One region of the Stenotrophomonas sp. 62841_Sma genome, then DNA from elsewhere that is predicted to be linked to it. Evidence: riboswitches for the same ligand, from Rfam matches in the RefSeq annotation. Region 1 holds a riboswitch; the other holds the start of a gene.
The links. A riboswitch is a leader RNA that binds a small molecule or an ion and turns the genes downstream of it on or off. The one in region 1 is predicted to bind thiamine pyrophosphate.

Region 1 (15,925 bases):
GCATCCCTGTGGATGACTTCATGCGTTTCGCGCACATCGAGACCGGCGGCACCTTCAACGAGCGCGCCCACAACACCTCATCCGGCGCCAAGGGCCTGTTCCAGTTCGTGCCCGGTTCCGCGCGCCAGTACCACCTGACCGGCCACGAGTTCGACCCCACCCGCAACACCGAAGCGGCCGCACAGATGTACCAGGACAACCTGGACTCGATGGCGCGCCGCAACGAGCGCACCGGCAACCCGTACCTGTCCGGGGGCAACACGCCCACCGGCCTGGACCTGTACCTGGCCCACCAGCAGGGCAGCGCCGGCTACGGCTCGGTGCAGACTGCCATTGCCACCGGCACCTTCGGTGTGGTCCGCAACAGCCACGGCGACGAGATCAACATGCGCCGCAACGTGCTGAACCAGATCGGCTCCGACGCGAAGGCGCTGACCGGCCACACCCTGGCCGAGATGCGCGGGATGAACGATGGCGACCTGGCGCGGACGTTCTCCAGCTACTACATCCACAAGTACGCGGCGATCAGCATTCCGGAAAAGAACATCGAACCGCAGGCGGTGGCGCAGGGCCAGGGCCAGACCCCGGCAGCGCCTGCACAGGCCAGCGCAGCCGTGGCGGCGGGTGCAGCCACGCTGGCGGCAACCGCAACGGCGGCTGCCACGCCGAAGCCAGGCATTGAACTGCAGGCCGCCTACGAGGCCGGCGTGAAGTACGACGACGTCAAGTACGCCATCAACATTCCGGGCCACGCGCTGTACGTACCGGGCAAGACCGGCAAGAACGTGGAGCAGGGTTACATCGACTGTTCCGGCTGGGTCGGCACGCTGCAGAACCGGACCATGGACGAGATCAACCAGAAGGCCGGGCACGCGGTGTTCAGCAAGGCTGATCGCATCGATCTGGGCAACCTCGGTTCCGGTGGCATCGTGCGCAAGGCGTTCGACCAGTCCGGCGTGCTGCTGGACCGCGACGCGATCCTGAAGCCCGATGCGCTGAAGGAAGGCATGATCATCGGCCTGGATACGGCCAGGACCCGCCATGAGCACTGGAACGGCATCGACCACATCGTGATGGTGGTGCGCGACCCCAACACCGACAAGCTGCTGATCAGCCAGTCCACCGGCAGCAAGGGCGTGCACACCATGCCGGTGGAGGACTACCTCAAGCAGGTGAAGGACCACCCGAACTGGAAGCTGTACGCCTCCGATCCGCTGTCCAAGGCGCGCGACCTGCTGGAAAACCGCACCCAGTCGCACGAGCAGACCCAGGGCAAGCCTGCGCCCGAGCACAAGGCCGCTGCCACGCCGCACGCCGAACTGTACAAGCAGGGCGCGCACAGCGAGGGCGTGCGCAAGGTGCAGGAGCAGCTGGGCCACCTGGGCTACGTCGGCGCCGACGGCAAGCCGCTGGTCGAAGATGGCCGCTTCGGCCGCAACACCGACGCGGCAGTGCGCCAGCTGCAGAAGGACAACGGCCTGGTGGTCGACGGCATTGTCGGGGCGAAGACCCTGGAGGCAATCAAGGACGCACGCGAACGGCCGTTGCTGAACGACGAGCGGCACCCGCGCAATCCGTTGTTCATCCAGGCCAGCAAGGGTCTGGAACTGCTGCCGGCCGGGACCTTCAAGGACCGCCACACGCTGGAAAGCGCTGCTGCGGCTTTGACCAAGGAGGCGCATGCCGCCGGCCTGCAGCGCATCGACTCGGTGGTGCCCAGCCCGAACGGTGAGCGCCTGTTCGCCGTGCAGGGCACCATCGGCGACCCGGCCGCCAGCCGCGTGGCGGTGGAGACCCGTGCCGCCAGCGAGCAGAGCCTGGCGCTCAGCAGCGGTGCCGTGCAGGGCGCGCCGAACGTGCTGCATCAGCAGCAGGACGCCCAGCAGGAGCAGGCCCGGCAGGCCCAGAAGGCGATGGGCGTCTAAGCCCGCGGCGCCTTGGGAGAGAAGGGAGGGCCACGTCCGCGTGGCCTTTTCCCTTTCTGCCAGCTGAGCGGCCGAGGCCGCTTTCAGCCTTGCTTCATGCCGCCTGCCGCTAGATGAATGCGCAAGCCGCACGGTGGACCAGGCAATGTTCCGGCAATGTTGGAACGCCAGCGTGGACATCACGGCAGCCGGGGCGCCCCGCGCCCTCCCTGCCCAGCGTGGCATGCACCTCACAGGAGAACGAACATGCTCAGTACTTCCGCACTCAGCTTCCGTGGTCTGGCGATGACCCTGGCACTGGTGGCCGGTGTGGCCGTGGTCAGCGATGCCAGCGCGATGTCGAGGAAGGACAAGCGCACCCTGGTCGGCGCCGTGGTCGGTGGCGTGGCCGGCAACCTGCTCTCCAACGGTGATCCTGCTGCCACTGTCGGCGGTGCCGTGGCCGGCGGCGCGATCGGCAACCTGACCACCTCCGACCGCCGCGATCGTCGTTACTACGACAATCGCCGTTACGACCGTGGCTACTACCGCAGCGGCTACTACGACCGCGGTGACGACCGTCGCTGGCAGCGCGAGCGCTACTACGACAACCGCTACTACCACGACCGCGGCCGCCATCGCGGCTGGTAAGCAGCGCGGCATCCCCCATGCCGATGCACGGACGGGCGGGTCGATGAACCGCCCGTTTGCGTTGGCCGCGTGCATGGCGTTGAATGCGCAGCCTTGGATGTGACTTTCCCCACTGGGGCTGCGGCATGACTTCTTCCTCCCACCGCGTGCAGGGCCTCAACAACGACGAGGTTGCTGCCGACTGGCCACCGATCAGCACCGCAGACCTCGCGTGGCTGCGCCAGCGCTTTCCGCAGCTGGATGCGGGCAGCCAGCCGCACTGGCACAGTCCTCGACCGTTGTCGGCCGCCGCCATCGTCAATGGCACGCGCGGACCGGTGTTCATCAAGCGCCACCACCACAGCGTTCGCAGCGCCGCCTGCCTGGAAGAAGAACACCACTTCATCGCCCATCTCGCTGCCGCCGGCGTACCGGTGGTGCAGGTGCTGGCGGCAACCGATGGCCACACCGCAGTAGAGCACGGCGAATGGACCTTCGAACTGCATGCCGTGGGCGTGGGCGAGGACCTGTACCGCGATGCCGTGTCGTGGTCGTTGCTGACCGATGTCGCGCAGGCCCGCGAAGCCGGCCGCATGCTGGCCCGGCTGCACCGTGCCGCCGTCAGCTATCACGCGCCACAGCGCAGTACCCATCTGCTGGTCGCGCGCGACGATCTGATCCGCGCCGACGATCCCATCGCCGCGATCAAAGCCGAACTGCCCACACGACCAGGGCTGGCCCGCTATCTCGCGCGCATTCCGTGGGAAGCACAGCTGCAGCGCGACGTGCTGCCTTGGCACACGGGCCTGGCCGAGCGCCTGCGCGACGAGCCACGGCTGTGGGCGCACAACGACTGGCATGTCTCCAACCTGCTGTGGCGCGACGGGCAGGTCAGCACCGTGCTGGATTTCGGCCTGGCTTCGCCCACCAGCGCACTGTTCGACCTCGCCACCGCCATCGAGCGCAACGCAGTGGCCTGGCTGGAACTGGAGCGCGGCATGGAGGCGGTGCGCATCGACATCGCACTGGCGTTGCTCGACGGCTACCGCGAGGTGCTGCCGCTGTCGGCGGCACGCGTGCAGCTGCTGGCCGACCTGCTGCCGATGGTCCATTTCGACTTCGCACTGTCCGAAGTGGAGTACTTCGAAGGCATCACTGGCTCCACCGCAAACGCGGATGTGGCGTGGCAGCCGTTCATGCTGGGGCATCCGGCGTGGTTCCACAGCGCGCCGGGACAGGCACTGCTGCAGGCGTTGCACGCGGCAGCCTGAAGGGCACCGGCTCGCAAATCCGTACCATTTGTAGTGAAATGGTCACCTGAAGCGGGGGTGCCTGGATCTGCCAGGCTGAGAGAGTCCCTTGGAACCTGATCCGGTTTGCACCGGCGTAGGGAGCTTTGAGCCGCAGCCACACCCCCGTCATGGGCCGGTGCACCTGCGCGCCGTCGCTTCGTCTCCCTTGTTGTCCGAAGACGAACCGAATGAACCGCTGCCTGCGCCCCACCCTGCTCTCCCTCGCCCTCTGCGCCGCCTTGCCGCTGCATGCCAGCGAGGCCGACGCTGCCACCGATGCGGCTGCCACCGGCGCCGAGCGCTCGCCCACCGAACTGGCGGCAGTGCGCGTGCAGGCCGGCAAACCCAAGGCCGATACCTCACGCGTGAACGCCTTCGGTGGTGGGTCCTGGAAGGACACCCCGGCCTCGGTGAACGTGCTCGAGCGCGACTACCTCGACCGCCGCCAGGTGCGTTCGCTGTCCGAGCTGGCCAGCAATGATGCCTCGCTGGGTGATGCGTATGCGCCGGTGGGCTACTACCAGAACGTCGCCATCCGCGGCTTTGCGCTGGATGCCGCCACCGGCTACCGCTTCAACGGCCTGTCCATCGCCGGCGAACAGCGCCTGGCGCTGGAGAACGTGCAGTCGGTTGAGATCCTCAAGGGTGAAGCCGGCCTGGCCGCGGGTGTGATGGCGCCCGGCGGGATCATCAACTACATCGGCAAGCGCCCGGCCGAAGTGCGCACCGCCACGCTCGGTACCGACTCGGAAGGCTCGCGCTACGTCGCCGTCGATGTCGGCCACTGGATCACCCCGCGTTTCGGCCTGCGCCTGAATGCCGCATGGGATTCCAGCAATTCCTACGTCGAGCACGCCGATGGCCGTCGCAACTTCTACTCGCTGGCCGCCGACTGGCTGATTGGCGAACGCGGCAAGCTGGAAGTGGATGCCAACTACCAGACCAGCTCGCAGCGTTCGGTGTCCGGCTACCAGCTGCTGGGCGCGCGTGAGCTGCCGCACGGCGTGGATCGCGAATTCCTGCTCGGCTACCAGCCGTGGCAGCGCCCGGTGGATATCGCCAGCACCAACATCACCGCGTTGCACACCTACGACTTCAACGATGCCTGGCAGTCGCGCGTCTCGGTCGGCCACAGCCGTTCGGTGATCGATGACAACGTCGCCTTCGCCTACGGCTGCTACTACGCCACGCAGTGCGCCGATGGCAGTGTGCCGGGCAACTACTTCGCGCCCAATGGCGATTACGACGTCTACGACTACCGCAGCCCGGACGACACCCGCCGCAACCAGCAGGCCCGTGCCGAGCTGCGCGGCCGCTTCGAGACCGGCAGCGTCGGCCATGAGCTGACCTTCGGTGCCGACTACTTCCGCCGCACGGTGGACAAGCGCCCGAGCGTCAACGAGTACGTCGGCACCAGCAACATCCACGACGCGCAGGTGCCGGTGTTCGCGCCGTCGCCGAAGATGCCCGGCCCCTCCGCACGGCGCCTGGACAGCCGCCAGACCGCGTTCTTCGCGCTGGACCGGATGAGCTTCGGTGATGACTGGCAGTGGCTGGCCGGCGGCCGCTTCGTGCGCCTGGACGAGCGTGCCTACGACAAGCGGGGCACCCCGCAGCGGCACAGCCGCCTGTCGCGTTTCCTGCCGCAGACCGCCGTGGTGTGGAAGGCCACCGATCAGCTCAACGCCTATGCCAGCTACGTGCGCGGCATCTCGCTGGGCCAGGAAGCGCCGTTCTGGACCAGCAACGCCGACACCTTCCTGCCGTCGGTGCAGTCGCGGCAGCTGGAAGTGGGCGTGAAGTACGTGCCGGTCGAGGCGCTGACGCTGGGCGCAGCCGTGTTCCGCATTTCGCAGCCGTACCAGTACGCCAGGCCGGACAACAGCGAGGTCGGCTACACCTTCGTTGAGGAAGGCACGCAGACCCACACCGGCCTGGAGCTGACCGCCAACGGCCAGCTGACCGATGCGCTGCAGATCGTGGCCAGCGCCAGCGTGCTGCAGGCGCGCGCGCGCGACACCGGCACCCCGGCCTATGAAGGCCATCAGCTGGTGAACGTGCCGAAGGTGCGCGCCAGCGTGCACGTGGCCTATGCGCTGCCGTTCGTGCAGGGCCTGGATGTGACCGGTGGCTGGCGCTATGCCGGTGCCAATGTCGCCCGCGCCGATGGTGATGTGCGCGCACCGGACTACTCGGTGTTCGATGCCGGCCTGCGCTTCCAGCATCGCCTGCACGAACGTGCGGTGACCTGGAACCTGTCGGTGGACAACGTGTTCAACCGCTTCTACTGGCGCGATACCGGCAGCAGTGGTGGTGACTATTACCTGTTCCCCGGCGCACCGCGACAGGCCCGCCTGTCGGTGACGTTCGCGCTGTGAGCGGCGTCATGCTCGAGTGGACCGCCGCGCTGTGCAGCATCCTCGGCGTCTGGCTGATGGCCAAGCGCCGGCTGGTGGCGTGGCCGGCCGGCCTGCTGTCGGTGACGCTGTATGGCCTGGTGTTCGCCGAGGCCAAGCTGTACTCGGACACCCTGCTGCAGGTCGCCTTCGGTGGCTTCCTGGTCTACGGCTGGCTCAACTGGCGGCAGCACGCCGCCGACGAGGGCAGCGTCCGCATCGTGCCACTGGCACGCGGCAAGCTGCTGCGCGACCTGGCCATCGGCCTGTGCGGCGGCGTGGCGCTGGGTGCGGCCATGCACACCTTCACCGATGCCGCGCTGCCGTGGCTGGACGCGATGCTGACCGCGCTGAGCCTGGTCGGCCAGTGGTGGCAGGCGCGCCGCCACGTGGCCTGCTGGTGGGTGTGGATCGCGGTGGACGTGGTCTACGTGGGTGCCTACCTGTTCAAGTCGCTGCACGTGACCGCCGCGCTGTACGTGTTCTTCCTCGGCCTGGCCGTGTTCGGGCTGCGCGCATGGAGCGCGGCAGCCCGTGAACCACAGGTAGCAACGCAGTAGCGCCACGCCATGCGTGGCTGGGGCTTACCGGTAGTCGCCAACCTTGGTTGGCGCACACCTGCCGACCAAGGTCGGCATCTACCCAACACATCCACGCATGGCGTGGATCTACTGCACCCGCAAGATCAGTAGAGCCACGCCATGCGTGGCTTGGGGCTTACCGGTAGTCGCCAACCTTGGTTGGCGCGCGTGCCGACCAAGGTCGGCATCTACCAGACGCATCCACGCATGGCGTGGATCTACTGCACCCGCAAGATCAGTAGCGCCACGCCATGCGTGGCTTGGGGCTACCGGTAGTCGCCAACCTTGGTTGGCGCACACCTGCCGACCAAGGTCGGCATCTACCCAACACATCCACGCAGGGCGTGGATCTACTGCACCCGCAAGATCAGCGCCACGCCATGCGTGGCCGGGGCTTACCGGTAGTCGCCAACCTTGGTTGGCGCACGCCTGCCGACCAAGGTCGGCATCTACCCAACACATCCACGCAGGGCCTGAATCTACTGCACCCGCAAGATCAGTAGCGCCACGCCATGCGTGGCCGGGGCTTACCGGTAGTCGCCAACCTTGGTTGGCGCACGCCTGCCGACCAAGGTCGGCATCTACCCAACACATCCACGCAGAGCCTGAATCTACTGCACCCGCAAGATCAGTAGAGCCACGCCATGCGTGGCTGGGGGCCTACCGGTAGTCGCCAACCTTGGTTGGCGTGCGCGTGCCGACCAAGGTCGGCATCTACCAGACGCATCCACGCATGGCGTGGATCTACTGCACCCGCAAGATCAATAGCGCCACGCCATGCGTGGCTTGGGGCTACCGGTAGTCGCCAACCTTGGTTGGCGCACACCTGCCGACCAAGGTCGGCATCTACCCAACACATCCACGCAGGGCCTGAATCTACTGCACCCGCAAGATCAGTAGAGCCACGCCATGCGTGGCTGGGGGCCTACCGGTAGTCGCCAACCTTGGTTGGCGCACGCCTGCCGACCAAGGTCGGCATCTACCCAACACATCCACGGAGGGCCTGAATCTACTGCACCCGCAAGATCAGTAGCGCCACGCCATGCGTGGCTTGGGGCTTACCGGTAGTCGCCAACCTTGGTTGGCGCACACCTGCCGACCAAGGTCGGCATCTACCCAACACATCCACGCAGGGCCTGAATCTACTGCACCCGCAAGGTCAGTAGAGCCACGCCATGCGTGGCTGGGGGCCTACCGGTAGTCGCCAACCTTGGTTGGCGTGCGCGTGCCGACCAAGGTCGGCATCTACCAGACGCATCCACGCATGGCGTGGATCTACTGGGTAAGCAGCAGGCCCAGCCGCAGCGGCTGGCGCATGTCGGCCGGTGGGGCCGCCTGCAACGGTGCGGACTGCAATGTCGCGCGCAGGTCGGCGTCGATCTGGGCGTCGCCCAGGCTGTCGAATTCGAGTTTCGAAATGCGGCCATCCGCCGCGATCCACACGCTCACCGGCAACGGCGTCGGTGCATCAGGGTGTGCCTGCAGCCATTCCAGCACGCGCTGCGCCTGCGGGTTCTGCTCCTGCTGCAGACGCTGCTGCAACTGGCCGCCCACGGCGGCGGCATAGGCCATCCAGTGTGCGGGAGCCTCCTGCGCGGACACCGCGGCGCTCCCCAGTGCCAGCGCACCGAACAGCGCGGCCAACGGCCGCCACCAGCGGCGTGCGCCGGTTGTGTTCCTTGCCATCGCCATCGCCCGCCCCTGCGCTCTCATCCAACGGCTGATGGTCGGCGCGTTAGATGACAGGCAGATGGCGGTCGGCACTGCCCGGCGCGATCAATCGCCCAGGTCGGCCAGCACCTTGCGCGAGGGCGCGAAGAAGGTCACGCCGGTGGTGGCTGTGGAGAAGTCGAGGATGCGGTCATGCAGCGGCGCGGGATTGCCGATGAACATGCGCTCGAGCATCTTCTCGATCACCCACAGGCGGCGCGTGTAGCCGATGAAGTAGGTGCCGTACTCGCCGCGGCCAGGGTTGGCGAACGGCATGTTGTCGCGCAGGATCTCGTGCTCGCCGTCGGCATCCTCGATGGTGCACAGCGTCTTGTGCGATTTCTGCGCATCGGCCGGCGCATCATCCAGCTCGATGTTGTCGTGCTTGGTGCGGCCGATGATCGCTTCCTGCGCCTCGGTCTTCTGCGCGCGCCAGGCATCGAGGTTGTGCAGGTACTTCTGCACCACCACGTAGCTGCCACCTGCGTGGTCCGGATCCTCGTCACCAACAATCGTGGCTTCCGGCAGCGACAGCCCTTCCGGGTTGGCGGTGCCGTCGACGAAGTCGAGCAGGTCGCGGCCATCGAAATAGCGGAAGCCGGCCACGTCATCGACTGCTTCCACCGCATCGCCGAACGCCATCAGCAGGTTGCGCTCGAACGCCACGATCAGGTCCATGGTGCGTGCGCGGATGTGGTAAAGCAGGTCGCCCGGCGTGGACACGGCCGTGTGGGTCGCACCCTTGATCTCGCGGAACGGTGCCAGCTCGCGCGGCGGCGTGGTGCCCACCAGCGGCTGCCACACGCGATGGCCGATGGCCACGTTGCAGGTAAACGTGCGCTCGATCTCGCGGATGGCGGTGTTCTTGATCAGATCATCGGTGCTGGCCAGCACCTCGCGCGCCTTGGCGATCGACGCCTCGTCATCCTTCACCTTCAGCACCAGGAACGCCGCCGAATGGGTCAGTGGCGCGGTGATCTGCTGCGGCTCGTTGTCGAGCGTGTGGTTGACGGCGGTGATCGGTGCGGGCTGGGAGTTCACGGCGGTTCCTGCTGGCTTGAGGCGGACGCATCGCGTGTGGCGATGTGCGGGCGATCATAGCGGAACCGCCTGACCGGGGACGGAGCGGTTCTCGTTCCGTCCACCGGCGAAGGTACGAAGACCTCAATCCATATCACTCCAGACCGCCAGCTCGTAGCCATCCAGATCGCGGAAGTGGAAGCGGCGGCCACCGGGGAAGGCGAATACCGCCTGCACCACCTCGCCACCGGCGGCAATCACGCGCTGCTGGGCGTCGGCAAGGTCCGCGCAGTAGAGAATCACCAGTGGGCCGCCCTGCGCACGCACCGGCGCGTCGGAAACGAAACCACCTTTCAGGCGACCATCGTCGAACTCGGTATAGGCGGGGCCGTAGTCGGTGAAGCACCACCCGAATACCTTGCCGTAGAAGCGTTTGCTGCGGGCGATGTCGGCGACGTTGAATTCGATGTTGTCGATGCGGCGCTCGGCATCGCGGGGTGCGGCGTGGCTCATGGCGTGACTCCTGGGTGGGAGCCCCAGCTTCGGTCAGCGCGGCACGGCGGTCTTGAACAAAACGGCCATCATCGGCCCCATTCCAGGCGCAGCTGCCGTGCGGTCATGCTGGCAAGCTCGCGCGCCTCACGGCTGAGGTGGGCCTGGTCGGCATAGCCGGCATCAGCGGCCAGCATCGCCAACGAGTGCTGCGGCAGCGCGCGGCTATGGCGAAGAAAGCGCTGCAGGCGCAGGATGCGCTCCAGCGTCTTGGCGCCGTAGCCGAACTGCGACTGGCTGAAACGCCGCAGGCTGCGCGGGCTCAGACTCAAGTGCGCCGCCAGCGTATCCAGCGTGGCGTGCCCCCCGGCGAGCGCCTGGAACAGGACATGTGCACGCTGCGCCGGGGTGTCGAGTGCGGCCGCGCCCATATGCTGTTGCAGGCACTGCGCCATCCGCTGCAATCGTTGAGCCGGCGCGGTATCGCCAATGGAAGCAGCGGCTGCTGTGGCCCATCCGCCCTTCAGATCGGCCAACGGCACCGCCTGTCCAATGATGCCGGCCAGTGGCAGTCCCAGCGCGGCCAACGCCTGGCCGGAACGAAAGCGCGCACCCAGTACCTGTGCACCGGGTGCCAGTGCCGGATGTGCAGCCACCCGATCCGGGCCGACCACGAACAGCGCGCCGTCGCGCCAGAGGATATCCACGCAGCCATCGGGCAATACGGTGATGTGCCCATCGGCATCGGCAGGGAGCTGGCTCTGCCACAGCTGGCCGAAGTGGCCACGCAGCGGCGCAGGCGCCAGATGCTCCTGGTAGGCCGTGCCAGTACCTTCGAGGGAGGAAGGGTCGCCCATGCCGCATTGTGGCGCCACAGGGCCCATAAAAGTGAAGCCCGGCGCGAGGCCGGGCTTCGGTTGGCGTGTGGGAGAGAGAGAGAGTCACACGCCAGCACAACACGCACTAACGACAGGCGTTTGTTACCAGGTGAAGCGCGGGCCCACGAACCACTCGCGGTCGCCGGCCTTGGCCAGCTTCACTTCACCACTCAGGCCCCAGTTCTGGTTGAACTTGGCGGTGGCGCCGACGCGGCCGTAGAACTCGCCGTCCGGGTTGTAGCCGTGCTTCTTGCTGAAATCTTCGTAGCCGGCCATCACGTAGCCTTCGACGTACGGGTTGAACGCGGTGCGCACGCCCACTTCGGTGGAGTAGCCGTTGAAGTCCAGGCCGCGCTTCTCGTCGTACTTCTGGTACGCAACACGGGCCACCAGGTCGGTGTTCGGTGCGATGCCGTAGTTGTAGCCGACACCCAGGCGCCACTGGTCGACGTCATTCTTGAACTTGTCGGTTTCCTGGGCGCTGTAGTCGCCAAAGACGTGGAAGTTCGGGTGCACCGCAACGGAACCCTTCACCTTCCAGCCATCGGCGTCGCCGCCCTTGGCATCGGTGTTCACGTAGCCGCCTTCAACGTAGTTGTACGACAGGCCATCGGTTGCCGATGCAGCGAACGGCAGAGCAGCCAGAAGACCCAGGGCAAGCAGCGAATTCTTGTTCATCGGGACACACCTTTAATTATTTTGGTTTCGTCGACCGCCTCCCGGGAGGGGGAGAGAGAGGAGGCGGTCGACAGGTGTGAATTATCCGTTAGGGGGTCTAATCAACCCTGAATATTGAACTGACTGGTGTATAAATAAGGCTGGCGTTCAGGGAACTCCGCATGGCATTGCTGCCGGCTTCTTACGCGCATCACGCTCGATGCTTGATGCGGGCACTGATCCTGATCGCCTCGCCGATCGCGCTGCTGCAGGCACAGGCGGCTGAGCGTGTCGGTCCTGCCGGGCACATCGTCGTACAGACAGACGATGTCACGCGCTTCTTCAAGGTGCTGGACGCCAACCATGGGCGCCCAAGCGCCGATGATCTGCAGCACGGCTATCTGGATGCGGGTACGGATGCCCTGCGCAGCTTCACCGACAGCCGTATCGGCTCGATGGAGCGGCTGGCCAGGGCCATCCAGGACAAGCCGGCATTGTTTGCGAAAGCGGGAACCTGCGCGGCCGCATTGCCATCGATCCGCACGCGCGTCGCCGCTGCCGTCGATCAGCTCGGCGCCTTGTTGCCGTCTGCGCGCTTTCCTCCGGTCACCGTACTGGTGGGCCGCGGCAACAGTGGTGGCGTTACCACCGAAGCAGGTGTGGTCATCGGACTGGAAGCGCTGTGCAATGCGGACTGGATGCAGGCCGATGCAAGCGACCGCTTCGTGCACCTGATCGCCCATGAGTACGTGCACGTGCAACAGCCCGGCGCGCGCGTTGATGTCGAGCAGCCCACCCTGCTCTATCAGACGCTGCTGGAAGGCGGCGCCGAATACGTGGCCGAACGGATCTCCGGGCAACCGGCCAACGCGCATCTGCAGCGTTGGGCGCAGGGTCGCGAGTGTGCGCTGGAGCGCGCGTTCCTGCAGGACAGCATGGGTACCGATCTTTCGAGGTGGCTGTACAACGGCCCCGGCGACGATACGCGCCGCGGAGATCTCGGCTACTGGATCGGCTACCGCATCGCCCACGCCTATGTTGCGCGCGCGCCCGACACGCCCAACGCCATCGCCGAACTGCTGGATGTCCAGCCTGGAAACGCTGCAGCGCTGCTGGAAGCAAGTGGATGGCAGCCTGCGTGCGGAGCAGGCGAAAGCACACAGACGCACATGCCGTGATGCCGGCTTCATGCAGGTGAATGGGTGATATTGAACAGGCACAAGGCGATACGCCGGTGCAGATCAGCTCGCTTGATCCCGCTTGTTAAGGTTCGTTGATTTACAGGCCTTCACAGCCCATCCACGTACTCAAATTCCAGCTGAAAGCGCTTGGTAGCGCCGGGAACAAACGCCGCTATATTCCAGCTTCCCCAGACGAAGGAGGGAGTGGAATGAAACTGACCTCGCAACACATGAAGATGGCCCGTGCACTCAGCGTGGCGCTCATCGCCACCGTGAGCCTTGGCGCTTGCGCCTCTTACAAGAACGAGTTTGCAACGATCAACTCGCGTCTCGACCAGCTCGATGTAAAGGTGCAGGGCGCCGCCCAGAGTGCCGAGTCCGCCAACCAGTCGGCGCAGCAGGCCAACCAGCGTCTGGACCAGATCGAAGGTCGCGTGCAGCAGCTTGAAAGGGCACCAGCGGGCCGCAAGCCGCGCGGCTGATCGCTCCCTCACCGTTTGAACTGATCCATCTCTGTATCGGGAACCAGTGGCCTTCGCCGGCCACTGGCATCCTTCCACCAAGATTGCACTGCAAGGAGCCGTCCCATTCGTACCTCCTCCTCCCCTGCGCGCCGCGCCCTCCATGCCGCACTGGCCATGGCACTGGCCGTTGCGTGCAGCGGCGTAGCCAACGCCAGGGACAAGGACGCACCTGCACCCCCGGTCGCCGCAGTCGATGAACTGCCCGCTGACCAGAGCGTGTCCGAGACGGTGATCGAACTGGCCGGCTGGGTAGTCGCCAGCAAGGACAACCAGGGTTATCCGTTCGCGATCATGGACAAGGCGGCTGCGCAGGTACTGGTCTTCGGTGGAGACGGCAAGCTGCGCGGTGCCGCACCGGCGCTGTTCGGTTCGGCCATCGGCGATCACTCCGCACCCGGCGTTGCCAAGCTCGCGCTGAGTGCGATTCCAGGCCATGACCGCACCACCCCGGCGGGCCGTTTCATTGGTGGCTACGGCCCCTCCGACGATGCCGGTCGCGTGCTGTGGGTGGACTACGATTCCGCCGTTTCGATGCACCCGCTGCCGCCAGGCACTCCGAAAGAGAAGCGCGCCGAACGGCTGGCATCACCTTCGCCGGACGACAACCGCGTTACGCACGGCTGCATCAACGTCACGCCTGCGTTCTACGAGCAGATCGTGCAATCCACGTTCGAGAAGGGCGGCGTGTTCTACATCCTTCCGGACAAGGATTCGATCGCGAAGACGTTCCCGGAGTTCGCGCAGAGCCGGGGCGATGCAAAGGACGAAGACGAGAAGGGCGCGCGGCGCGCGAGCAAGTAACAGACGCTTTGCCTGCGGCCTGTTGACGATGCGAGCCTGCGCTGCAGGCAGAGGTTCCCGGGTGCGCTCCTGGCAGGCCCCACCTGGACCCCACTCATCGCGGACGTCCCACCCTCGTGGCGCTGCCCATATGGACCGGATGAGGCATCGCGCTCTCACGGCGTCAAAGAATCCTTGAGTTCATGAGGATTTTTTGCAGGCTGGACGCCTTTACAGATAAATCCTTATTTCAATGAGGATTTTCTTGCATCCAGCTCTTTTGCGAAAAAATCCTCAAGATCGAAAGGATTCTAAGGAATCCTGGGTTATGCGCGAAGAATCCTCACTGCAGTGAGGATTCTATGGTATAGACGATGGGTCGAATCCAGAGCGTCAGGCTCTGCTGGGGGAGTTCCCATTGAAGATCAGGCTTGAGAAGGCTGAGGCCTTGGGACCACTGGTGAGAGCCGCCCGCAAGCATCAGGGACTGCGCCAGGATGCAACCGCCGAAGGCATCGGGGTCAGCGAGAATTTCCTGGCCAAGGTCGAACGCGGCGGTACCACGGTGCAATGGGGCAAGTTGTTCACCGTGCTTGACGAGCTGGGGCTGCATGTCGAAATCGACGTGCCGGACGAAGCGATGGCCCTGCTGGCCAAACGTGCCAACTGGAAGGTGCCATGAGCGCCCCCCGTATCGATCTCAAGGACGTCATTACAACGACCGTCCTGTCTGGACTGCACTATCCGCTTCCACCACGCGAACTGCAGGTCACCATCGACGAAGCGCCGGTGGGCCGCCTGACCGAAGCAGCAAACCTGTGGCGCTTCACCTATGCGCCGGAGTGGCTCGGCAGCGCACATCGGTTTCCACTGGCGCCTGCGTTGCCACTGCAAGACACCGCCATCCTCGATGGCTCCAGCCAACGCCCCGTGCAGTGGTACTTCGACAATCTGCTGCCGGAAGAGCAGCAACGCACGCTGATGGCAACCGATGCCAGGGTGGATGGCGCGGACGCGTTCGCATTGCTGGCCGCCTATGGCGCGGAATCGGCAGGCTCGTTGACGCTGCTGCCTCCAGGCCAGCGCCTGCCACCCGGCGGCAGAAAACCACTGCCCGATGCGGAACTCTCCACGCGTATCCAAGGCCTGCCACGCACGTCGCTTGCGGCGGGTGCCGCCAAGCGCATGTCACTGGCAGGTGCCCAGCACAAGCTGGCAATCATCGAGACAGGGGGAGAACTCTACCAACCTCTGGGCGCCGAGCCCTCGACCCACATCCTCAAGCCTGACAGCACCAGCAGCAGCAGCAGTTATCCCCACAGCGTGGCCAACGAGTGGTTCGTGATGCGCCTTGCACAGCGCATGGGGCTGCAGGTGCCGAAGATCGAGCGCCGCTACGTACCGGAGCCGGTCTTCATCATCGAGCGCTTTGATCGCGAAATCACCGCCGATGCCATCCATCGCCGTCATGCCATCGACGCCTGCCAGCTGCTCAACCTCGACCGGCAGTTCAAGTACACGCTCGGCAGCATCGACACCCTGAAGGTCATTGTCGAGCAATGCAGAAGCAAGCTCAAGACGCGCGTCCGCCTGTTCGACTGGTTGATCTTCAATGTACTCACCGGCAACAACGATGCGCACCTGAAGAACCTGAGCTTCCTGGTCGACAGCAGGGGCATCGAACTGGCCCCCCACTACGACCTGCTGTCCACCGCATGTTACGAGACCCGCGCGTATGCCGACGAGGGCGCACGTTGGCCAGAACGCTCGGAACCGTCGTGGCCCATTCTCGGTGTCGCGCGCTTCCACGACCTTCGTTTCGAGCATCTGGTTTCTGCCGGTGAAGCCCTGGGCCTGGGAAGACCAGCCGCCACCCGGCA
Region 2 (15,925 bases), 1.1 Mb from region 1:
TTCCGCACCCACCCCAGGATCAACGTCCATGACCTCTGCCCGATACCGCATGCAGGCCGCAGCGGCGAAGATCGAGGGACCACCCTTCCATCGGAACCCGACCGTGTCCCGACGCCTTGCCCGTTCCCTGCTGGCCGCTGCTCTGCTGGCCGCTGTGCCCGCACTGTCTTCTGCCGCCGACCGCATCACCGGCCACACCTTTGCCACCCGTTCGGAGGTGATCGCCCCGCATGCGATGGCCGCCACCTCGCAGCCGCTGGCCACCCAGATCGCGCTGGACGTGATGAAGGGCGGTGGCTCGGCGGTGGACGCGGCGATTGCCGCCAACGCCGCGCTCGGCCTGATGGAGCCCACCGGCAACGGCATCGGCGGCGACCTGTTCGCCATCGTGTGGGACCCGAAGACGCAGAAGCTCTACGGCTACAACGGCTCGGGCCGCTCGCCGAAGTCGCTCACCCTGGCCGAGTTCCAGCGCCGTGGCCTGAAGGACATCCCGGCCACCGGTCCACTGCCGGTGTCGGTACCGGGCGCTGTCGACGGCTGGTTCGCACTGCACGACCGCTTCGGCCGCAAGCCGATGGCGGACAACCTGGCACCGGCCATCCGTTACGCCCGCGAGGGTCACCCGGTGGCTGAGGTGATCGCCTACTACTGGGACCGCTCGGTGCCCAAGCTGTCGCAGTATCCGGGGTTCAAGGAACAGTTCACGATCAACGGCCACGCCCCGCGCAAGGGTGAGATGTGGAAGAACCCGAATCTGGCCAGCACGCTGCAGAAAATCGCCGACGGCGGTCGTGATGCCTTCTACAAGGGCGATATCGCCCGCACCATCGGCGACTACTTCAAGGCCAACGGCGGCTTCCTGAGCTACCAGGACATGGCCGACCACCACGGTGAGTGGGTCGAACCGGTCAGCAGCAACTACCGTGGCTACGACGTGTGGGAGCTGCCGCCGAACAGCCAGGGCATCGCCGCGCTGCAGATCCTCAACGTGCTGGAAGGCTACGACTTCTCGAAGATTCCCTTCGGTTCACCGGAGCATGTGCACCTGTTCGTTGAAGCGAAGAAGCTGGCCTTCGCCGATCGCGCGCGCTTCTATGCCGACATGGCGTTCCAGCCGGCGCCGGTGCAGAAGCTGATTTCCAAGGACTACGCCGCACAGCGCCGCGCGCTGATTTCCATGGACAAGGCGCTGAAGGAAGTGCAGCCGGGCACGCCGAAGCAGCTGGAAGAAGGCGACACCATCTACATGACCGTGGCCGACGCCGACGGCATGATGGTGTCGCTGATCCAGTCCAACTACCGCGGCATGGGCAGCGGTATGGCGCCGCCGGGGCTGGGCTTCATCCTGCAGGACCGTGGCGAGATGTTCGTGCTGCAGAAGAACCATCCCAACGGCTACGCACCGGGCAAGCGCCCGTTCCAGACGATCATCCCGGCGTTCATCACCAAGGGCGGCAAGCCGTATGCCAGCTTCGGCGTGATGGGCGGCGCGATGCAGCCGCAGGGCCACGCGCAGATCGTGATGAATCTGGTGGACTTCGGCATGAACCTGCAGGAGGCCGGTGATGCACCGCGCATCCAGCACGAAGGCTCGACTGAACCGACCGGGCAGGCCACGGCGATGACCGACGGTGGTGAAGTGAATCTGGAAACCGGCTTCCCGTATGAAACGGTGCGTGCGTTGATGCGCAAGGGGCATCGCATCGTGTTCGCCGACGGTCCGTATGGTGGGTATCAGGCGATCATGCGTGATCCGGAATCCGGCGTTTACTACGGTGCGTCTGAGAGTCGAAAGGATGGGCAGGCGGCGGGGTATTGAGGTTTCCCGGCCACCGGGCGGAGCCCCCTCTGCGGTGGATTCCGTAAAGCTGGGTTTGGCCGGGCGGGTGGATTGTCTGGGGGCCGCTGCAAGTACGTCCATGTAAGCTCGGTCGCCGCATCCATGCGGCTCACGCCCCCAGCCAATCCACCCGCCCGGCCACGGACAGTTTCCTGTGGCTGCCACCGCAGGAAGAGAAAGAAGAAGATCAAAAGCAAAGGCAACAGCAACAGCAACAGCCGCGCGCTGTGGGTTGGGGTCGGATCCGTTTTCCGGAGGAAAACGGATCCGACCCCTTCCTGTTTTCCGATACACCTCATCCACGCATGCCGTGGAAAACCCACCGTCACACGGAAACTGTCGGGGGTGGGGCGGCGTGGGCTGGCAGGACCGTTGGCGCCATGGATGGCGCCATCGAGCCCCCATGGACGGGTTTACGGCGTGTCCTGCCAGCCCACGCCGCCCCGCCAAACCAGCAGCAACCCAGAGCCGCTTTTGAAGTTGCTATTGCCGCTGCTTGAGAAAAGCGGTGCAGCCGCAGGCTGCAAAACACCCTCAATCCTGATCGTGCGCGCGCGCCGCCTCCGCCTGGGTCTCCTCCTGCGCCGCCATCTCGCGCGCGATCCACGCATCGATCATGTGCCGCTGGCGCTGCGCCTGCCGCCGCTCGCGCGTGTACTCCTGGTCCAGCACCCGGTACAGCGACACCATCACCAGCACCATCAGCAGCGCGAATGGCAACGCCGCAATCGTGATCATGCCCTGCAGTGCATCCAGGCCACCGGCCAGCAGCAACGCCGCTGCAATCAGCGCCACCGCGATGCCCCAGGCCAGCTTGCGCTTCAACGGCGGATCGCCTGCCTCGTCAGTGGACATGCTGGCCAGTACCAGCACCGCCGAATCGGCTGATGTCACGAAGAAGATCATCAGCAGCACCAGTGCGATGCAGGAAAGCAGCAAGGGCAGCGGCATGCTGTCAAACAGGGTGAACAGCACCGTTTCATAGCCATTGCCCAGCGCCTGCACCAGGTCGGCGTGGCCGAAGATCTGCGCCCACAGCGCAGTACCACCAAACACCGCGAACCAGAAGAAGCCCAGCACCGTGGGTGCCAGCACGACGCCGATGACGAACTCGCGGACGCTGCGCCCACGCGAGATGCGCGCGATGAACGAGCCGACGAACGGGGCCCAGGAAATCCACCACGCCCAGTAGAAGATGGTCCAGTCCGCTACCCATGTGCTGCCCGAGAACGGCGACATGCGCAGGCTCATCGTCACCAGCTGGTTGAGGTACGACCCCAGTGTGGTGGTGAACGTATCGAAGATGAATCCGGTCGGACCCAGCACCAGTACGGTGGCCGCAAGAAGCGCGGCCAGCGCAAGGTTGAAGTTGGACAGCCACTTCACCCCGCGCTCGACTCCGCTGGCGGTGGACGCCATGTACAGCACGAACGCGATGGCGATGATGGTCAGCTGCAGTGGCACACCCGCGTGCAGGCCGAACACGCGTTCCATGCCGGCAGCGATCTGGATGGTGCCGAAGCCCAGCGTGGTGGCCACGCCAATGGCAGTGGCAACAACCGCGGCGATGTTGACCACGCGTCCGATCCAGCCGCGATGGTGCCGGCCGATGATCGGTTGCAGCATGTCACTGACCAGTCCACGGCCATTGCGGTTGAACTGGAACCAGGCCATGGCCAGGCCGATCAGCGCGTAGATCGCCCACGGGTGCAGGCCCCAGTGGAAGAATGCATAGCGCATCGAAGCCCGCGCCGCGTCCATGCTCTGCGGTGCGAGGCCTTCCGGAGGCTTGGTGAAGTGGGAAATCGGCTCGGCGGCGCCCCAGAACACCAGGCCGATGCCCATGCCGGCTGCGAACAGCATCGACATCCAGCTGGCGCGCGAGAACTCCGGCTCGGCATCTTCACCGCCGATGCGCAGGTTGCCGAAGCGACCGAATGCCAGATACATCAGGAACGTCAGTGCCAGGAACACGACCAGAAGATAGAGCCAGCCGACACTGCGGATGACATCGGCCAGTACCGACTGCACCACGGTATTGAAGGGGCCGGGTGCAACACCGGCAAGCAGCACCAGAAGCAGAACCAGTGCGATGGAAACGCGAAACACCATGAAGGAGCTTCTCCGATCAAGGGATTGAGGGGAGCGAGCAGAGCTTGCTGCGAGGGGCCGGCGACATGCAGCACAGACCGGGCAGGGGCCGCGGAGGCGGCGGGGAAACACCGGCCGCAGCGGCACGATGCGTGTGCACGTTACTGAATGCGATGTCACGGTTCTGTTAATACAGAAACAGCGGATCCACGCCGTGCGTGGATGGAACAGCCAGGAGCTGCAGTGCGTTCTATGCTCTAATGCACACCAAGAAGCGGGGGTACCGCGGCCATGTGGCCACGGTTGAGACAGTCCCTTGGAACCTGATCCGGCTCATACCGGCGTAGGGAAGCTTTGCAGTGCAGCCATGCCCGGACTCCGCCCAAGGACCGTCCGGGCGCGGCAGCAGTGCGCCGCCGCTTCGTCCCTGACCTTCCTGGACGATGCCCGATGAACGCACAGCTCTCCGCCCTGCAGCAACAGGCCCAGCAACTCTCCGAATCCGTGACCCGGCCCATTCCCGGCTCGCGCAAGATCCACGTGCCCGGTTCACGCCCGGATCTGCAGGTGCCGATGCGCGAGATCGCGCTGACCCGCACGCCGACCTTGTTCGGCGGCGAAGAGAATGCACCGGTGACCGTTTACGACACGTCGGGCCCGTACACCGATCCGGAGGTGCGCATCGATCTGTCCGCTGGTTTGCCGGCACTGCGTCGCGGCTGGGTGGAAGAACGCGGTGATACCGAGCGGCTGGAAGGACTGAGCTCTTCGTTCGGTCGCGATCGCGAGCATGACCCGAAGCTCGATGCGGTGCGCTTCCCCGCGCGCAGCCTGCCTCGCCGTGCGCGTGCAGGTGCCAACGTCACCCAGATGCACTACGCGCGCCGCGGCATCATCACGCCGGAAATGGAATTCGTCGCCATCCGCGAGAACCAGCGGCTGGACGCGATCCGCGATGCCGGCCTGCTGCAGCAGCACCCGGGCGAGGCGTTCGGCGCTTCGATCCAGAAGATCATCACCCCGGAGTTCGTGCGCGACGAAATCGCCCGCGGCCGTGCGGTGCTGCCCAACAACATCAACCATCCGGAAAGCGAGCCGATGATCATCGGCCGCAATTTCCTGACCAAGATCAATGCCAACATCGGCAACAGCGCTGTTTCCTCGGGCATTGCCGAGGAGGTGGAGAAGCTGGTGTGGGCGATCCGCTGGGGCGGTGACACGGTGATGGACCTGTCCACCGGCAAGCACATCCACGAGACCCGCGAGTGGATCATCCGCAACTCGCCGGTGGCGATCGGTACCGTGCCGATCTACCAGGCGCTGGAGAAGGTCGACGGCCGCGCCGAGGCGCTCACCTGGGAAATTTTCCGTGACACGCTGATCGAACAGGCCGAGCAGGGCGTGGATTACTTCACCATCCACGCTGGCGTGCTGCTGCGCTATGTTCCGCTCACCGCCAAGCGGGTCACCGGCATCGTCAGCCGCGGTGGCTCGATCATGGCCAAGTGGTGCCTGGCACACCACAAGGAGAACTTCCTCTACACGCATTTCGAAGACATCTGCGAAATCATGAAGGCCTACGACGTGACCTTCTCGCTGGGCGATGGCCTGCGCCCGGGCTGCATCGCCGATGCCAACGATGCCGCGCAGTTCGGTGAGCTGGAGACGCTGGGTGAGTTGACGAAGATCGCCTGGAAGCATGACGTGCAGACCATGATCGAAGGCCCCGGCCACGTGCCGATGCAGCTGATCAAGGAGAACATGGACAAGCAGCTGCGCGAGTGTGGCGAAGCGCCGTTCTATACGCTGGGCCCGCTGACCACCGACATCGCACCGGGCTACGACCACATCACCAGCGCGATCGGTGCGGCAATGATCGGCTGGTTTGGTACGGCCATGCTCTGCTACGTGACGCCGAAGGAGCACCTCGGCCTGCCCAACCGCCAGGACGTACGCGACGGCATCATGGCCTACCGCATCGCCGCGCATGCGGCCGACCTGGCCAAGGGACACCCCGGCGCACAGGTGCGCGACAACGCGCTGAGCAAGGCACGCTTCGAGTTCCGCTGGGAAGACCAGTTCCATCTCGGGCTGGACCCGGAGAAGGCCAAGGAATTCCATGATGAGACGCTGCCGAAGGATGCGCACAAGCTGGCGCACTTCTGCTCGATGTGCGGCCCGCACTTCTGCTCGATGAAGATCACCCAGGACGTGCGCGACTACGCCGAGGCCGGCATGAAGGGGAAGTCGGAAGAGTTTCGCGCGGCCGGCGCCGAGGTCTATCACCAGGGCTGACGTGTAACGGGTAGTGCCGGCCGCTGGCCGGCATTCCGTCGTGCGTGGGACCGGGAGAGTGCCGGCCAGTGGCCGGCCCTACCGCTCATCACGTCGCTCCCGGCTATCCTCCGCCCATCACCCTGGGGAAGGACGCCATGCCCGTTGCCATCACCACCCGCTGGCTGGCCATTGCCCGCCGCCATCCTTCGGCCTGGCTGCTGGGTGCCCAGTTGATCGCGGTGCTGCTGTATCCCGCACTTGATGACACCGCCGGCGGCCGTGCGGCACTGGGCATGTTCGGCATGGCGGTACTCGGCCTGGCGCTGTGGGTGGTCCAGCGCAGTCCGCTGGGCACCTGGCTGGCACTGCTGCTGGCCATTCCTTCGGTGGTGTTCTCGCTGGCCGGCGCACTGCTGGATCGCAGTGCGCTGCTGACTACCGCGCAACTGCTGGAAAGCCTGCTGTACTTCTATACGGCCGGTGCGCTCATCGCCTACATGCTCCAGGACCATAAAGTCACCCGCGATGAACTGTTCGCAGCAGGTGCGACATTCACGTTGCTGGCGTGGGCCTTCGCGTTTGCTTTCGCCGTGTGCCAGCAATGGTATCCGGGCAGTTTCCAGGGCACCGGTGGTGGCGCGCAGCGCACCTGGATGGAGCTTCTTTATCTGAGCTTCAGTTTGCTCTCGGGTGTTGGCTTGAGCGACGTTGTGCCACTGCATCCGCAGGCGCGCGCCTTGGTCATGCTGGAGCAGTTTTCAGGCGTGATGTACGTAGCTTTGGTGGTTTCGCGACTGGTTGGATTGACCATGCTGCGGCGCATGTGAAAATGAACGCCAGATAAAAATTTCGCGCCCCGCAGGGCGCGAATGGTGCTGCAGATTATGTGAATGCGTCGGCGAGAGAGAGCCTGGATGTCGACCACGCGATAGGCGAGGTAACCCGCATAGGCTAGTATTCGCCCGCTTCATTGTTTTTGCGGTATGCGCCGATGCTTTGTGCGGAGTCTGGCTTTTTGCTGTTCCCAGGACGGGAGGGTATCGAAGGCAAATGCTGCCCCGGACCTGTCTCTACTGTGTAGCGGAAAATGAACAGCAGTGAAAACCAGCCCCCCGGATTCGATCGGATCCGGATAGGAGAGTGCACTGTCACTCTGTCCTCGCGCGAAGTCGAGGTCGTCGGTGCGCGTCGCCCGCGTCGGCTGACGCCGAAGGCGCTGGGCGTGCTGCGTGTGCTGCTGCGCCAGCCGGGGCGTGTTGTCACCCGCGATGAACTGTTCGCGGAAGTCTGGCCGGACACGCTGCCGACCAATGATGTGCTTACCCAGGCCGTCACCCAGCTGCGCAAGGCGTTCAGCAACGACGACGACAACGGCCAGGCCTATATCGAGACCATCGCCAAGACCGGCTATCGCCTGCTGGTGCCGGTGCAGGTACTGGACGATGTCGAGCCGGCGCCGCCCGCGGGAGCCGATGACGAAATCGTGGACATGCAACCGGCGATGGCCATCGCCGAGGTGATGCCGCCACACGTGCAGGCATCGCGCCGCCGCTGGCGCCACGTCCGCCGGCGCGTACTGCTGGTGCTGGGCGTGCTGATGCTGGCCACGGTGGTGGTGCTGACCGCGCTGCTGCTGCGGTGGGCACCGGCCAGCAGTTCAGCTGTGGATGCGGCCGTGGAGAACGGCACGCGCGTGATCGGCAGCCCGCAGCGTCCCTATCGGTTGATCACCGCGACCAGCGGCTTTGAAACCTATCCCACGCTTTCACCCGATGGTTCATTGGTGGCCTATGAGGGCGCCAACGAAGACGGGCAGGGCGGTGGCGCGATCAAGGTGCAGACCTCCGGCAACGCGCCTGCGCGGCAGCTGCTGGCTCCGCCGGCCGGCTCGGTCGATCGCTTCCCGAGCTGGTCGCCGGATGGACGCGAGATCGCCTTCGCGCGGTTCAGCAACAACGGCGGTTGCCAGGTGCTGATCGCCAGCGCGACCGGTGGTGCCCTGCGCCAGGCCACACGGTGCGATGGCACCGAGCTGCTCAGTTTCGACTGGACGCCGGACGGCCGTGGTCTGGTGTTCGGCAGCATGGTGGGGCGCTATGCCCATCGCGGCATCCGCAAGCTTGATCTGGCCAGTGGCCAATGGGAGGCGCTGGACTACGGTGTCGCCGAGGATGACTTCGACTATGCGCCGCGCTACTCGCCTGATGGCAAGTGGCTGGTATTCGTGCGCAATCCGCAGCTGGGCGACCTGTGGCGCATGCCGGCCGCAGGTGGCACGCCCGAGCAGCTGACCAACGAGGCCGCTGAACTGCGTGGCTGGGCCTGGTTGCGTGATGGCCGGACGATCGTGTTTGGACGCCGTGTCGACAGTGAGGTGCGCCTGTACTACCTGGACGTCGAGAGCCGCACGCTGCGCGACGCCGGGCTCGACGACGCACAATGGCCGGCGACGGCGCGCCGCGCGGGCATGCTGGCCTTCGTTCACCGCCGCGCGCAGTTCGGCATCTTCAAGGTGCCGATGGAGGGCGGTTCACCCCCGCAGCGCCTGTTTGCGTCCAGCGGCCGGGATGGGCAGCCGATGGCGGCGCCGGATGGACGCCAACTGGTGTTCACGTCCGATCGTTCAGGCAGCTTCGCGCTGTGGTGGGCGGACATGGAGCGCCCCGATTCGCTGCGGCCTATCGAAGGATTGCGGCCTGAGGCACGTCAGGCACCGGACTGGTCGGCCGACAGCCGGCGGTTGCTGGTGGTGGGGCGCGACGAACACGGACGCACGGTGGTCTATGAGATCGCCCCACGTGACGAACGCGTCCAGCCGTTGCCGGTACCGTCGGAGCAGCCTCTGCAGGCACTGTACGGCGCAAACCCGGACCAGCTGCTGGTAGTCGAGCGCGATGACCAGCAACAGACCCGGCTGAGCCTGTTTGATCGAAGCGTGCAGCCTTGGCGCCGCCTTGCCAGCATCGAGGGCGTGTCTCAGGCGCGGTTCGATCGCAGCAGCGGGCGTGTGCTGTTCACCCGCCTGGCGGCAGGCGGCCTGTGGTCGGTGGATGCGCCGCTGGCGCCAGGCAGCGTGCAGCAGATCAGCGATGACCAGCCCAGCCGGTGGCGGTACCGGGCCTGGACCGTGGCCGGCAACAGTGCGATCGGCTATCTCGGTACGTCCACCCGCTGCGGTACGACACTGGTGCTGATCCAGGCCGGGCGCGAGGAACCGGAACGCTGCCTGGATGCGGAACGCCTCAGTGCCGGCAACGGGCTGAGTGCCGGCGCCGATGGGCGCACGCTGTTCGTGGCAATGGCGGTCAGCGACGGTGCCGACATCGGTGTGATGCGTTTGCCCGAGCGCTCGCCGACGCTGCTTCCGGCGTTCTCCAAGTTGTTGTTGTTCAACGGAAATGGGCCTTCGTAATTTCTTCGTGGCGACCTCGCCGCGAATTCGTGGCGATCTCGTCTGACTTTCCTGACGTGGTGCCGCCTGATTTGGCAAAACGGAGGCCTGTACTAGGCAAATCCGTGGTGCCCCCATGCGTCAACTCTCGCTGGCCGATCGCGGCCAAACCGTCTCTCTGGACCGGTCGCTCGACGATGCTGCGCCGACCTGCCTGGGCGTGGCCCGGCTCGGCAGCCTGCAGACCGCAGGCAGCAGCTTCACTGTGTGGATGCAGGTGCGCGGCAGCTCCTGGGTGGAAGCCAAGGAAGGACGCTTCCGCTTGCGCCAGGGCGAGTGGATCGCCTTCGAGAAGGAGTCGCGGCCGCTGGTGCAGGCCGGTCGCAACGGCTTGTGCGTTGGCCTGAACCTGACGGTCGAAGCGCTGCGCGTGCTGGCCGAGATGGCCGACTGCGGTCTGTATGCCGGGCGTGGCCGCATGAACCGTGGCGATGCCCGCGTTGCGCTGCGCCTGTGGCGCGATGCGCTTGCCAGTGGCCAGCCGGCACAGGCACTGCGCCCGCTGCTGCTGCACCTGGCGGGCCTGCAGCGTGGGCTGGCCGACAACGTGCAGCGTTGCCCGGGGCGCTCGCGCAGCCGCAAGCGCCAGGTGTTCGGCCGCATGCAGCGCGCCCGCCTGTACCTGGAAGGCAACAGCCACCGCGTGGTGCGCATCGGTGAACTGGCCGAGCTGACCAACTTCTCCAGCTGGTATCTCTCCAAGACCTTCCAGAGCCTGTACGAGGAAAGCCCGCAGTCGCTTTCGGCGCGGCTGCGCCTTGAGCGCGCTGCCGACCTGCTGCGTGACACCGACATGATGGTCGGCGAAGTTGCTGCAGCCAGTGGCTTCGACAACTGCTGCAGCTTCGCGCGTGCGTTCCGCGCCCGCTACGGCCAGTCCGCATCGCGCTTCAGGGAGAACGGCGGCTTGCTGCCGCCACAATCTGCAAAGTCTCCGGTTGGTTCGCGCAAATACAGCGCTGCAACGCAATCGTAACGTGCTGGGGTGTTTTAACACGCTACTAACACGTACCTTGGAGAGATAGATGAACGTTCGTATTCCTGCAGTGCGGCTCGGCTTGTTGCCGGCCGGCATTGCGCTTGCCTTGGCACCGTCCTTCGCTTCGGCGCAGGACGCAGCTGCCGGCGGCACGACCGACCTGGACCGCATTTCGGTTACCGGTTCGCGCATCCGCCAGGCGAGCATGGAAACCGCGCAGCCGGTGATCGCGCTGCAGCGCGCAGACATTGAAAAGCAGGGCTTCACCAGCGTTGCCGACATCGTGCAGAACCTGTCGGCAACCGGTTCGCCGGCGATCAGCCGCGCCGATGCCCTGAGCTCGGGCGAAGAAGTCGGCGGCCAGTATGTTGACCTGCGCAACCTCGGCCCGCAGCGCACCCTGGTACTGCTGGACGGCAAGCGCATGGGCGTCAGCTCCGGCGGCTACACCGATCTGGCGTCGATCCCGACCTCGATCGTCGAGCGCGTGGAAGTGCTGACCGACGGCGCATCGGCTATCTACGGCTCCGATGCCATTGCCGGCGTGGTCAACATCATCACCCGCAAGAACTTCGATGGCCTGGAAGCGAGCGTCTACCGCGGCCAGTACGGCCAGGGCGACGGCGACAAGGAAACCTACAACTTCGTCTACGGCATGACCAACGACCGTGGTTCGTTGACCTTGGGTGCCGAGTACAGCGACGAGAAGCCGGTGCTGGCCAAAGACCGCCGCTTCAGCGCCTATGCCAATGGCCCACGTCATCCGTTCCCTACCGAAGATGACGCCAACGGCTGGTCGGCGATCACCGAGAAGGGCGTATTGGTCAACGGCGGCAACAACTACGTCGTGAACCCTGGCGCCGATCCGACCGATTTTGCCAACTACCATGAGCTGACCAACGCCGACCTGTCCAACCCGACGCAGCAGATGTATCTGTCGACCGGGATCAAGCGTCGCTCTGTGTTCGCCAACGGCCAGTACGATTTCACCGACAACATCCGCGGTACCGCCAACGTTCTGTACACCGAACGCGAGGCGCTGCAGCAGATCGCCGGTTACCCGTACCGCTCCAGCGCGTATGGCACCAAGCTGTCCAAGGACAGTGCGTTCAACCCTCTGGACCAGGATGTCGACTTCATGCGTCGCACCTGGGAAATGCCGCGCCAGACCAAGTCCGAGCTGAATACCTTCCGCTTCTCGGCCGGCCTGGAAGGCTCGTTCGAGTTCGGCGATAAGTACTTCGACTGGGATGTCGGTTACGTCTACAACCGTAACAAGGGCACCAAGACCGGCACCGGCAACCTGTTCATCCCGAACGTGAAGAATGCCGTCGGCCCGTCGTTCGTCGAGAACGGCGTCGCGTACTGTGGTGCCCCGGGGGCGGTCATCGCCGGTTGCACCCCGTGGAACCCGCTGCTTGGTTATGGCATCGACGGCGCTGGCTCGCTGTCCAACCCGGATCTGCAGAAGTACCTCTTCCTGCCGACCCACGACACGTCGCTGACCACCTCCAAGGTCTACAGCGCCAACCTGTCCGGCGCGCTGTTCACCCTGCCGGCCGGTGACCTGTCGTTTGCAGCAGGCTACGAGCACCGCGAAGAGCAGGCCGAATACAACCCGGATGCGCTGCTTCAGTCGGGCCTGAGCACCGACCTGGCCGGTGCGTCCACCGCCGGTGGCTACAAGCTCAACGAGTTCTTCCTCGAGCTGAATGTACCGATTCTGGCCGACCTGCCGTTCGCCAAGGAACTGTCGGTCGACATGGCCGGTCGCTACTCGGATTACAACACCTTCGGCAACACCTTCAACAGCAAGTTCGGCCTGAAGTGGAAGCCGATCGATGATCTGCTGGTGCGCGGTACCTACGCCACGGGCTTCCGTGCGCCGACGGTGGCTGACCTGTACGGCGGCACCTCGCAGACCTTCGACAAGTACACCGATCCGTGTGACACCCTGTTCGGTGCGGCAGTACGTAACCCGCAGGTTGCCGCGCGCTGCGCCGGTGCCGTCCCGGCCAACTTCCGCCAGGAAGCATCCGGCGGTATCGATGCCACTGGCCCGGGGTCTCAGTCCAACTATGCCTACCTGTCCGGCTCCAATGCCGAACTGCTGCCGGAAACTTCCAAGACCTGGACCGTCGGCCTGGTGTACAGCCCGAACTTCGTACAGGGCCTGGACATCAGCCTGGACTGGTGGAAGATCCGCATCGACAACGTGATCGCGGCCGAATCGGTTACCTCGATCCTCAACCAGTGCTACATTCTGGGCAACGCCAACGCGTGTGATCGTGTCACTCGAGATCCGGAGAACGGCTCCCAGGTGACCGACGTCACCCGTACGCTGATCAACGGTGGTTACCAGGAAACCGCTGGTTACGATCTGGGCATCAAGTACCGCCTGCCGGAGTTCTCCTTCGGCAACATCGTCATCGACTGGAAGACCACCTACGTCGATTACCTGGAGTACAAGCGGGACAACGAAGAGCAGACTGCCGTCGAGCAGCACACCGGCTGGGGCACTGGCGACTGGGGTGGCAACTTCCGCGTGCGTTCGAACCTGAACATCGATTGGAGCCTGGGCAACTTCGGTGTCAACTGGGGCATGCGCTATTACTCCGGCCTGAAGGAAGAGTGCTCCTACGACCGCACCGGCGGTGCCGAGTGCAACAACCCGGACTTCTCCTCGGCCTACACCCTGGCCATTCCGGTTCGCAACACCGGTTCGAACACCTTCCACGACCTGCAGGTGCGTTACAACACTCCCTGGAACGCCACCATCTCGGCAGGTGCCAACAACGTGTTCAACCACGAGGGCCCGGTCATGTACAGCCAGCCGAACTCGAGCTTCTCGTACTACGGTGGCTTCGACATCGGTCGCTTCTACTACATGAAGTACACCCAGCGCTTCTGATCCATCAAAGCGTGACAGCAGAAAGAGGAGGGCGGGCCGCAAGGTCCGCCCTTCTTGTTTGCGCGCTGCACCGACTGAGGAGATCCACGCCATGCGTGGATGAGTCTTCAGGCACAACGGAAAAAGGCAGGCCATCCGGCCTGCCTTTCATACCCAGAGAACTCGCCCGGGACGGCGCCTCAGGCCTCGCTGGGTACCAGTCCCATCAACGCATTGGCATGCTCGCGCCACTGCGGCAGCCTGTTGAGTACACCTGCGCGCTGCAGGTAGTCCTCATCCACCGGATCGCCGTTGACCAGCGCCAGCGCCACATGCACCGCACCGGTCACCCAGAAGCTGCGCGTATTGGCGCGCTGCGGCTGCAGGTGGAAGGCAACCGCTTCGATGATCGGCATCGGCAGGCCCCACAGGCCCAGCAGGTAGGCGCCGGCCTCGGCATGGCCGGGGCGGGTGTCACCGGCCAGCGACGGTTCGCTGCGCTCGTTGCGTACGCCGGGCAGCAGCAGGCCGATGTCGGCCAGCAGAGCGGCGGTCGCGCCCAGTTCGGCACTGGATTCGGGCAGCAGGCGCGCGGCCAGGCGCGAGGCGAGCAGGGCGCGCTGCTGCAGCGAATTGCGTTCGGCGGTGGACAGCGTGGGTGCGGAAAACACCTCGCTGGCCAGCACCAGGTCGCGCAGCGTCGACAGGCCCAGGCGGGTCACGGCCGTGCGCAGGTCAGCGATGGTGCGTCCCTGGCTGAAGAACGCCGAGTTCGACAGCTGCAGCACCTTCGCGGCAATGGCCGGGTCGGCCGCCACCAGCTTGGCGACGTCGGCGCTGTCGGCGTCGTCGTCATGCTCCAGCGCCTGGGTCAGGCTCAGGTACAGGTGCGGCGGCGAGGGCAGCTTCTCGATACGGCCGATGGCATCGCGCAGGCGTGGGCTGTCCAGTACTTCGCGCAGCTCTTCCAGGCTGGTCAGCGCTTCCAGCAGCACTTCCGGTGCCAGTGGCAACGGCAGGAAACGATGAGCGACACCGATCAGGCGTGCCGGCGGCGGCCGGTTGCCGTGCTGGGCATCGATCAGCGCGATGCGGATGGTTTCCGGGCGCAAGGTCCGGATCTGGCCCAGCAGCGTGGTGGCATTGAGATCCGGCAGCTGCGGGCAGACGATCACCGCATCCACGCCCTGCGTGGCCACCGCAGTCATCGCGGTCTGGCCATCGGTGGCGGTCAGCGGCTGCCAGTCTTCCCCAAGATCGGCAATGAATTCGGTCAGCTCGGCCGGCAGGCTGGCTGCATCCCCAACAAGCAGAATACGCACGACACATTCCCCTGGCTGTCTCGACGATGGATGTCGACGACGTGTGAAGTGACGCAATTTACCTAATACGGCGGCACGTGTGATGTGCCGTCGTCATGAAACGTGACCCGCATCGCTCCGGCGGGGTGCCGCCGGAGCGATCCGGTTCAGGCTCAGGCCTTGCTGTCGAGATGGCGCTGGTGCGCCTCGATCAGGATCTGCTTGGCCTCAGCGGCGCCGCCCCAGCCGTCGAGCTTGACCCACTTGCCCTTCTCCAGGTCCTTGTAGTGCTCGAAGAAGTGGCCGATGCGCTCCAGCCAGTGGCTGGACACCTGTGCGATGTCTTCGACGTGGGCATAGCCACTGAAGATCTTCGACACCGGCACGGCCAGGATCTTCTCGTCGCTGCCCGCCTCATCGCTCATCTTCAGCACGCCGACCGGACGGCAGCGCACGACCGAGCCCGGCACCAGCGGCAGCGGCAGCACCACCAGCACGTCGGCCGGATCGCCGTCGCCGCACAGGGTGCTCGGCACGTAGCCGTAGTTGCAGGGGTAGCGCATCGGGGTGGACAGGATACGGTCGACGAAGATCGCGCCGGTTTCCTTGTCCACTTCGTACTTCACCGGCTCCGAGTCCTTCGGGATCTCGATGATGACGTTGATTTCTTCCGGCGGGTTCTTGCCGGGCGAGACGAGTTCCAGACCCATGGTCGTGCTCCAGGTGGGGGATATAGACGGATAGCCCCCCATTTTATGCCTTTGCCGGGCGCTGTGCAGAGGGAGGGGCCGACGGCGCTGCGGGGCGGGGGCCTACCGGGCAGGCCGGGATTGGCTGATGGGGGCGGCCGGCATGGGAGCGCAGGCTGGTCCAACCTTCCCAAGGAGTCTGCCCATGAACGTGTCTGCCCTGCCGTTTGGCCTGACCTGCATGCTGCTGGTTGCGCCTTTGGCCCAGGCGTCCCCTTATGTCGACCTGATCGACTACCCGCACCAGGAGGCCAACTGGGACCGCTTTTTTGCCCTGGAAGGCCGTTTGCAGCATGGCTTCGACGCGATCTGTGGCGACACCTTCTGCGAGGGCGAATACAGCG

Region 2: it holds a riboswitch for thiamine pyrophosphate, as region 1 does, so the genes downstream of both, thiC (phosphomethylpyrimidine synthase ThiC) here and ACZK5G_RS00745 (TonB-dependent receptor) in region 1, are expected to answer to the same signal.

The regions. Positions count from the first base shown of each region.
Region 1 is NZ_CM151224.1:160,415-176,339, reverse strand. Features, by position in the region: gene ACZK5G_RS00760 (XVIPCD domain-containing protein) at 1-1,925, shown strand, start outside; gene ACZK5G_RS00755 (glycine zipper 2TM domain-containing protein) at 2,172-2,555, shown strand; gene ACZK5G_RS00750 (phosphotransferase enzyme family protein) at 2,681-3,805, shown strand; TPP riboswitch at 3,849-3,944, shown strand; gene ACZK5G_RS00745 (TonB-dependent receptor) at 4,015-6,204, shown strand; gene pnuC (nicotinamide riboside transporter PnuC) at 6,213-6,782, shown strand; gene ACZK5G_RS00735 (hypothetical protein) at 8,079-8,495, opposite strand; gene ACZK5G_RS00730 (Dyp-type peroxidase) at 8,580-9,554, opposite strand; gene ACZK5G_RS00725 (VOC family protein) at 9,678-10,046, opposite strand; gene ACZK5G_RS00720 (helix-turn-helix transcriptional regulator) at 10,115-10,882, opposite strand; gene ACZK5G_RS00715 (OmpO family porin) at 11,006-11,581, opposite strand; gene ACZK5G_RS00710 (DUF2268 domain-containing putative Zn-dependent protease) at 11,788-12,738, shown strand; gene ACZK5G_RS00705 (hypothetical protein) at 12,951-13,223, shown strand; gene ACZK5G_RS00700 (L,D-transpeptidase) at 13,380-14,066, shown strand; gene ACZK5G_RS00695 (helix-turn-helix domain-containing protein) at 14,506-14,727, shown strand; gene ACZK5G_RS00690 (HipA domain-containing protein) at 14,724-15,925, shown strand, end outside.
Region 2 is NZ_CM151224.1:3,939,860-3,955,784, reverse strand. Features, by position in the region: gene ggt (gamma-glutamyltransferase) at 29-1,822, shown strand; gene ACZK5G_RS18495 (BCCT family transporter) at 2,378-3,955, opposite strand; TPP riboswitch at 4,201-4,302, shown strand; gene thiC (phosphomethylpyrimidine synthase ThiC) at 4,385-6,229, shown strand; gene ACZK5G_RS18485 (ion channel) at 6,367-7,038, shown strand; gene ACZK5G_RS18480 (winged helix-turn-helix domain-containing protein) at 7,299-9,623, shown strand; gene ACZK5G_RS18475 (helix-turn-helix transcriptional regulator) at 9,739-10,638, shown strand; gene ACZK5G_RS18470 (TonB-dependent receptor domain-containing protein) at 10,688-13,552, shown strand; gene ACZK5G_RS18465 (HDOD domain-containing protein) at 13,732-14,853, opposite strand; gene ppa (inorganic diphosphatase) at 15,006-15,542, opposite strand; gene ACZK5G_RS18455 (hypothetical protein) at 15,727-15,925, shown strand, end outside.